2 regions of the Mycolicibacterium rhodesiae NBB3 genome follow, and region 2 is predicted to be linked to the other one. Evidence: riboswitches for the same ligand, from Rfam matches in the RefSeq annotation. Region 2 holds a riboswitch; the other holds the start of a gene.

Region 1 (3,775 bases), 650 kb from region 2:
GTGGTTCCCGACGTGCTCATCCAAAAGGTCACCGCCAAGATCTACGACCTCGCCGATCCGACGTCGAAGATGAGCAAGTCCGCCGCCACCGACGCCGGGTTGATCAGCCTGCTCGACGATCCGAAGAAGACCGCGAAGAAGATCCGATCCGCCGTGACGGACAGCGAGCGCGAGATCCGCTACGACCCCGTCGCCAAGGCGGGGGTCTCCAACCTGCTCACCATCCAGTCCGCGATCACCGGCACCGACGTCGAAAAGCTCGCCGCAGGCTACGAAGGCCGAGGCTACGGGGATCTGAAGGCCGACACCGCCGAGGCGGTCGTGGAGTTCGTCGGTCCGATTCAGGCGCGCGTCGACGAGCTGCTGAGTGATCCGGCCGAGCTCGAGTCGGTGCTGGCCGCAGGGGCCGAGCGCGCCAGGGACGTGTCTGCAAAGACGCTTCGGCGGGTATATGACCAGTTAGGGTTCCTGCCAGGACCTCGCTAACGCCCGTACCTCGCCTTGGGGGCTGGAAATGACACCTCCGGTCGAGCCGGACAAACCAGGATTTCTCGATCGCCTGCGCGCGCGGTATCACTGGTTCGACCATGTGATGCGCGCCCAGGAGCGGTACCAGGACAGCAAGGGCGACTTCTACGCCGCAGGCATCACCTACTTCACGATCTTCGCGTTGTTCCCCATGCTGATGGTCGGCTTCGCGATCGGCGGCTTCATCCTGGTGAGTCAGCCGGAGCTACTCGCCGAAATCCAGGAGCGGATCAAGTCGGCGGTGTCCGGCGACGTCGGGCAGCAGCTGGTCGAGTTGATGAATTCGGCGATCAAGTCGCGCACCTCCGTCGGGATCATCGGACTGGCCACCGCCGCATGGGCGGGCCTGGGCTGGATGGCGAACCTGCGTGAGGCACTGAGTCAGATGTGGGGGATGGCACGGCAGGAATCCAGGGGGTTCGTTCACACCAAGTTGTCGGATCTGACCGCCATTGTCGGCTTGTTCCTCGCGCTGGTTGTGACCATCGCCCTCACCGTGCTCGGTAGTTCGGGTGTGATGAAGCAAGTGCTGGAATGGGTTGGGCTGGAGAATGTTCCGGGTGTGAGCCTGGCGCTGCGTGCGGCGTCGCTTGCGATATCGGTGCTCATCACCTGGCTGTTGTTCACCTGGATGATCGCCCGACTTCCCCGGGAATCGGTCAGCTTCCGCAGCGCGTTGCGGGCCGGGTTGATCGCCGCGGTGGCCTTTGAAGTCTTCAAGCAGGTGGCGTCGATCTACCTGCGCTCGGTGGTGACCGGACCGGCGGGCGCGACGTTCGGTCCGGTGCTTGGTCTGATGGTGTTCGCCTACATCACCGCGCGGCTCATCCTGTTCGCCACCGCATGGGCCGCGACGGCGAAAGACAACCTGGAAGCCGCGCCCGTCGATCCGCCTCAAGGTGCGCTGATCACCCCCCGCGTTGAGTTTCGCGAGGGCCTTTCAGTTCGCGGTGCTCTCGCCGCTGCGGCCGTAGGTGCTGTTGGAGCGCTGAGCATTTCGCGCTTTGTCCGGCGTCAGTGACTGACCGCCTTCAATCCGACGATGCAGCCGATGATGCCGACGATGAGCACCGCCTTGACCAACGAGACGGCTTCCTCGCCGGTCAGCATGGCGTAGCCCACGGTGAGGACTGCGCCGATGCCGACCCACACGGCGTAACCGGTGCCGGTCGGCAGGTCGCGCATCGCGTACGCCAATCCGCACATCGACAGAATCACTGTGATGGCGAACACCACCGACGGTACGAGTTTCGTGAAGCCTTCGGATCGCGAAAGCGCTGTCGCCCAGACCGCTTCGAGAACACCCGAGACAATGAGAACCAGCCACGCCATTGCACACCTCCACGGTGCCGTCTTGTCGCTGGTCGGGTACGGCACCCCTCGTCCGGTGTCACATTGCTGACTACCGCGAGTCTAGCAAACGCGAAATCAGTTCTGTGGGCGGCGATTTACCGATCGGGCGGCCATGATGAGCCCGAACACGATGATCGATCCGACGATGCCCACACCGACGCGTACGGGTGTGGCGTCGACGTCGGGCAGTAGCGGTGCGGCGTTGAGCGCTCCGGCGCCGGCGGCCGCCTCCGGCTTCGGCGCGACGAGCGAGGGGTCGGGTTCGATCAGCGTGCCGACCTTGGTGCCCGGCGGCGTCGAGAAGCCGTAGTCCAGCAGATGTGCCGCCTGCTCCCACGGTGCGATCGGCTGGCGGGTTCCGCGCAGCATTACCGCAACCAGACGGCGGCCGTCGCGTTGGGCCGCCCCGACGAATGTCTGGCCGGCGTCGTCGGTATAGCCGGTCTTGCCGCCGAGCGCGCCGTCGTAGTTGGCGAGCAGTTTGTTGTCGTTCTCGATCGGATACCCGGCGTCGCCACGGCCGGGGAAGTCGAAGCTCTGGGTGCTGACGATGTCGGCGAAAATCGGGTTCTGCCAGGCGTATCGGTAGAACAGGCCCAGGTCGTAGGCCGAGGTGCTCATGCCCGGTCCGTCGAGTCCCGACGGGGTGGCCACCCGGGTGTCGTGCCCGCCGAGCTTGTCAGCCAGGTTGTTGAGCTTGCCGAGGGCGGTGTCCATCCCGCCGAGCTGTGCGGCCAGCGCGTGCGCGGCATCATTGCCCGAATACATCAGCAGGCCGTGCAGCAGGTCGTTGATGGAGTAGAAACCGTTCTCGCCGACGCCGACCTTCGTGCCCTCCTGCGCGGAATCCTCGGCGGTACCGGGGACGACCTTGTGGATCGGCAGGTCCCTGATGGCCTGCATCGCGACCAGGACCTTGATGACACTCGCGGGGCGGTGCCTGCCGTGCGGATCCTTGGCGGCGATGACATCGCCGGTGTCCAGGTCGGCAACGAGCCACGCCTCGGCCGAGACGTCGTTGGGCAGCGGCGGCGTGCCGGGCGCGGTGATGACGCCGCAACCCGATAATGCGTCTCCGCCCAGAGGGGAGGCCGGAACGGGCAGCGGACCGGGGGGAGCCTGGCCTGGTTTGGGCACCTCAGACGCGTCGACGGCCGGCGGCGTCGTCTCCTTGTACGGGCATGAGTTGGTATCGGGCGCAGCATTCGGCTGCGCAGCGGCCACCGCGGGCGAGACCAACAAGAAAAGGGCCGTGGCCAGGGCCGCAGCGCGTTGAGACGAGGTTCGTACGCATCCCATGGTGACCGCAGATTAGGTGTTCACGGGCGAGTTCGTCGGGAGGCGCGCTGTGACTGGTGTGATTGAAGTTTCAAATGTGACTTGGCCGGGTAGCTCGGCGCAGTCCGGTTCGTCGGAATCAACGAAGTGCAGAAGAAGTGCGAGTGAGGCCTGCATTTCGTGGGTGTTGATGCCCGCGGCCCGCAACAAGGCGCGGTCAGCGCAACGCCGTCGCCGCCAGATCGACGTGAGCGACGGCCGGGAATCCGATCGACCCCATCCACAGCTTGTCGCCGGCTTCGACCAGACCCGTCACCATGCCGAACCGGGGATGCTCGGTGCGCACTCCAGCGACGGGGCGGCCGGTGTCGGGGTCGAAAGCCACCGCCCAGACCACCGGTTTGATCTTGGGCTGCAGCCGGTCGGGCAGGCGCCACAGCAGCTTGCGCAACGCAGGCGGGGTCTTGGGCATCATCTCCGCGACGGCGTTGGTGGGCGACACCATCGCACACCAGATCCGGCCGTCGGCACCGGTCGACAAGTTGTCCGGGCTGCCTGGCAGGTTGACGGCCAGCGGCGTCACCGTCCCCGCCTTGTCGCCGGTGAGCCAGTACTT
Region 2 (3,775 bases):
GGCCTCGTCGGCGTCCTCCAGCGCGTCGTCGACGTCCTCGGCCACTCTGATGTCAAGCCCGCGAATCGGCGCGGGCCGCGTCAGCAACGCGATGAACACGTACGTGACCAACGACGCCGCGAACGCGATGAACGTCGGCCACCCGTCGAACGACGCGTCGACCACATTGTTGGGGATGTAGAGGATCGTGTTGTCGAGGCCGTACATCGTCGGCGTCATGACGAACAGCACCAGGCGCACCGAGAGGCCGACCACGATCGATGCGATGGCAGCGACCGAAGTGCCTCGGCGCCATATCAATCCGAGGATGAACGGCACCACCAAGCAGGCCAGCAGCAGATCAAACGCCAGGGTGAGCAGAATTCCGGTCTGCTTGACGTAGATCGCGATCAGGATCGACAGAAGTGTCATCGGGACCATCGCGATCCGCGTGGCGCGCAGCAGCGGATCACGCTGGCCCGGAACATGCACGCGCCGAACGCCACCCAGGTTGCGCACCGAGACGTTCGATATCGCCAGGATCGCGCCGTTGGCTGTGCTCATCGAGGCCCCGACGAGGCCGCACAGCACGATGATGGTCAGGAACAGTGGTGCGTACTGATCGAGCAGGACGAACAGGATCGGCCCGTCGAGCTCTTCGGGCATGAAGGCCTTGGCCGACAGCACCACGAGGCCGAACGGCACGCAGATCGCCACCACGCCGGTGGCTGCGCTGAAGCATGCGCGCCGGGCGGTCTCGGGAGACTTGGCCGCGAAAACCCTTTGCATGAAGTCGATTGCGACGATGTCGCCGATGCCGAGCGCGATGAGCGTCGCCCAGTTGATCACCGCGCCCTGCGCGGGGTCGGTCATCTGCCCCATGTCCAGTGGTCCGGCGCCCTCGGCGATAGCGATGCCGTGAGTGGTCGCCATCCAGATGAGCAGTCCGACGGCGCCGATGAAAATCAACGACATCTGGATGATCGCGGTGTACGCGTCGGCGATCAGCCCGCCGGTACCTGTGTAAGCGACAGCGAGGGCCGCGATGATGACGGTGCCCAGCCAGTACGGCATGCCGAGGAAGTAGTTGAACAGGAATCCGCCCGCCACGAGGTTGCCCGCGACGAGTATGCAGAACCCCACGATCAGCATCACCGACGCGACGGCCTCGACCCGACGGCCGAACCGCAGCCGGTAGTAGTCGGGGAAGGACGTCAGGCCCATCCGGTTCATCGGTTTGGCGAAGAACAGACCGGTGAAGAACAGGCACAGCGCGAGACCCAGCGGCAGGCAGGCGCCAGCCCAGAATCCGAATTCCGACGCCAGATCCGTGTTGCCGAGCGTGGCGTTGGTGTCGACGGCCGAACCCATCAGGGCGCCGCCGACGAGGATCAGCGGCAACATGCGTCCGCCGACCAGGAAGTTGGCGCTGTCGCCGGCGATCCGCTTGGACACCAGGAAGCCGACGAGGACGACAACTGCGATGGATATCCCTACGCCGAGAAGAATCACGGGAGCCTCCCTTTACGAGGTGGAGCCTCCCGGGCTTTTGTCCCGCCGTGGAACGGCCGGCGTCGCTGCGCAGCCGCTTGCGTCTCTCGGACCAGGCCCGGCGAACCGGCGGAACCCTAGACGCGCCTCACACGGGTGGATGTGAGTCGTCGATCAGACAAACCCTCACCCGTTACGTCGGCTCGCGCTTCGTGTTAACGATGCGTTGCAATTCCCTCCTGCCGGTTTTGCGAATCGCTGCCAAGATAAAGGCAGGAGCCAGCCAGAGCTCCCCGGACGAGGTGCGTCGTACCCGGCTTGCGACAAGACGGCGCGTGAGGAGCACTCATGTCCGACCGGCCAGATCCGTCGCTGCCCAACGCCGAGGGCGCATGGGCCCAGCAGGCCGAGGCCCGCCTGCCGGATCGCCGCGAACGCGAGGAGATCGAACGCGGCTTGACCTACGGGCTCGAGGCGGCGCCGACGATCAACGACCGCCGGATCTCCACGTTCGTTCGCGGCGAACTGCCGCACTTCGCCGGTGAACGCGGAACGTTTCTGAAATGTCCGTTCGTCGAGGACGTGAACCAGGTCGATGACGCCGAGGTGGCCATCTTCGGTGTGCCCCTCGACGCAGGCGCGACCTACCGGCCCGGCACCCGCTTCGGCCCGCAGGGAATCCGGCGGTCCACCAACCTTTTCGGCACCTACAACTACGAGTCGGGCGTCGATCTGCGTGAGCAGCTCAACATGGTCGACATCGGCGACGTGTTCACAATCCCCGGCAACCTGGAGAAGTCTTTCGACCAGATCAGTCAGGCGATGGCGCACGTCGTGTCGAAGGGGGTCATGCCGGTCGTCCTCGGCGGCGATCACTCGATCGGCTTCCCCACCATCCGCGGCATGACGCCGTATCTGGACGGCAACGTCGGCATCATCCACTTCGACCGCCACGTCGACACCCAGGAGTCCGATCTCGACGAGCGGATGCACACCACCCCGTGGTTCCACGCCACCAACATCAAGAACGCGCCTGCGACCAACCTGGTGCAGATCGGCATCGGCGGGTGGCAGGCGCCGCGGGCGGGCGTCAAGGTCGGCCGGGAACGTCAATCGACGGTCATCACCGTCGGCGACGTCGAACGGGTCGGCATCGAGAAGATCGCCGAGATGGCTCTCGAGATCGCCTGGAAGGACGCCAAGGCGGTGTACCTGTCCTTCGACATCGACGTCATCGACGCGGGCTTCGTACCCGGCACCGGCTGGCCCGAGCCCGGCGGGCTGCTGCCCCGCGAGGCGCTGAACCTCGTCAAGATGATCTCCGAGCCCGGCTTGGCCGGCATCGAGGTCGTCGAATGCTCACCGCCGTACGACTGGGCGGAGCAGACGGCGCTGCTGAGTTCCCGCGTGATCCTCGACAGCCTGGCCGCCCAGGTGCGATCGGGGAAGCTCGGCAACAAGGCAGCGTCGGCCGACCGCGTCGCCTGGGGTCCGTAGATCCGTAGGCTTTGTCGTATGCGCGTGGCCCTGGCACAGATCCGCAGCGGTACCGACCCCGCGGCCAACCTCGACCTGGTCCAGGACCACACGCGCCGCGCTGCCGACGCCGGTGCGCGGCTGGTGCTGTTTCCCGAGGCGACGATGTGCCGGTTCGGGGTTCCGTTGGCGGCGGTCGCCGAGCCGCTGGACGGACCGTGGGCGACGGGTGTGCGGCAGATCGCCGAGCGTGCCGGCATCGCCGTCGTTGCGGGCATGTTCACCCCGGCTGACGACGGCAGGGTGAAAAACACCCTGATCGCGGCGGGACTCGGGGTCGACGCGCACTACGACAAGATCCATCTCTACGACGCGTTCGGCTTCACCGAGTCCGCCACCGTGGCGCCGGGCGATGAGCCCGTGGTGATCACGGTCGACGGGGTCGGCGTGGGTTTGACGCTCTGCTACGACGTCCGCTTCCCCGAGCTGTACGTCGAATTGGCGCGCCGCGGAGCACAACTCATCACCGTCCACGCGTCGTGGGGCACCGGTCCCGGCAAACTCGACCAGTGGACTCTGCTGGCCCGCGCCCGCGCCATCGACACCACAGGGTTCGTCGCCGCTGTCGATCAGGCCTACCCGGGCGACGACATCGCGGCGCTGGGGCCCAGCGGGGTGGGCGGCAGCGTCGTCGCGTCCCCGACGGGTGATGTCCTGGCGGCCGCGGGCGACGATCCCGGCCTTATCGTCACCGAAATCGACCTCGACGCTGCGAAAAAGGTGCGCGAAACCATCGCGGTAATGCACAACCGCACAGATCATGCGTGGG

What was found. Region 2 has a riboswitch for guanidine ahead of MYCRHN_RS05685 (agmatinase family protein). Riboswitches for the same ligand answer to the same signal wherever they lie in the genome.
Region 1: another riboswitch for guanidine. It lies ahead of MYCRHN_RS02515 (DMT family transporter); the one in region 2 lies ahead of MYCRHN_RS05685 (agmatinase family protein).

What each region holds. Positions count from the first base shown of each region.
Region 1 covers NC_016604.1:529,701-533,475, reverse strand. Annotated here, with positions in the region: gene trpS (tryptophan--tRNA ligase) at 1-486, shown strand, start outside; gene yhjD (inner membrane protein YhjD) at 515-1,549, shown strand; gene MYCRHN_RS02515 (DMT family transporter) at 1,543-1,860, opposite strand; guanidine-III (ykkC-III) riboswitch at 1,872-1,936, opposite strand; gene MYCRHN_RS02510 (D-alanyl-D-alanine carboxypeptidase family protein) at 1,957-3,180, opposite strand; gene MYCRHN_RS02505 (SMP-30/gluconolactonase/LRE family protein) at 3,377-3,775, opposite strand, start outside.
Region 2 covers NC_016604.1:1,176,982-1,180,756, forward strand. Annotated here, with positions in the region: gene MYCRHN_RS05680 (high affinity choline transporter 1) at 1-1,491, opposite strand, end outside; guanidine-I (ykkC/yxkD leader) riboswitch at 1,516-1,622, opposite strand; guanidine-III (ykkC-III) riboswitch at 1,743-1,808, shown strand; gene MYCRHN_RS05685 (agmatinase family protein) at 1,819-2,967, shown strand; gene MYCRHN_RS05690 (carbon-nitrogen hydrolase family protein) at 2,986-3,775, shown strand, end outside.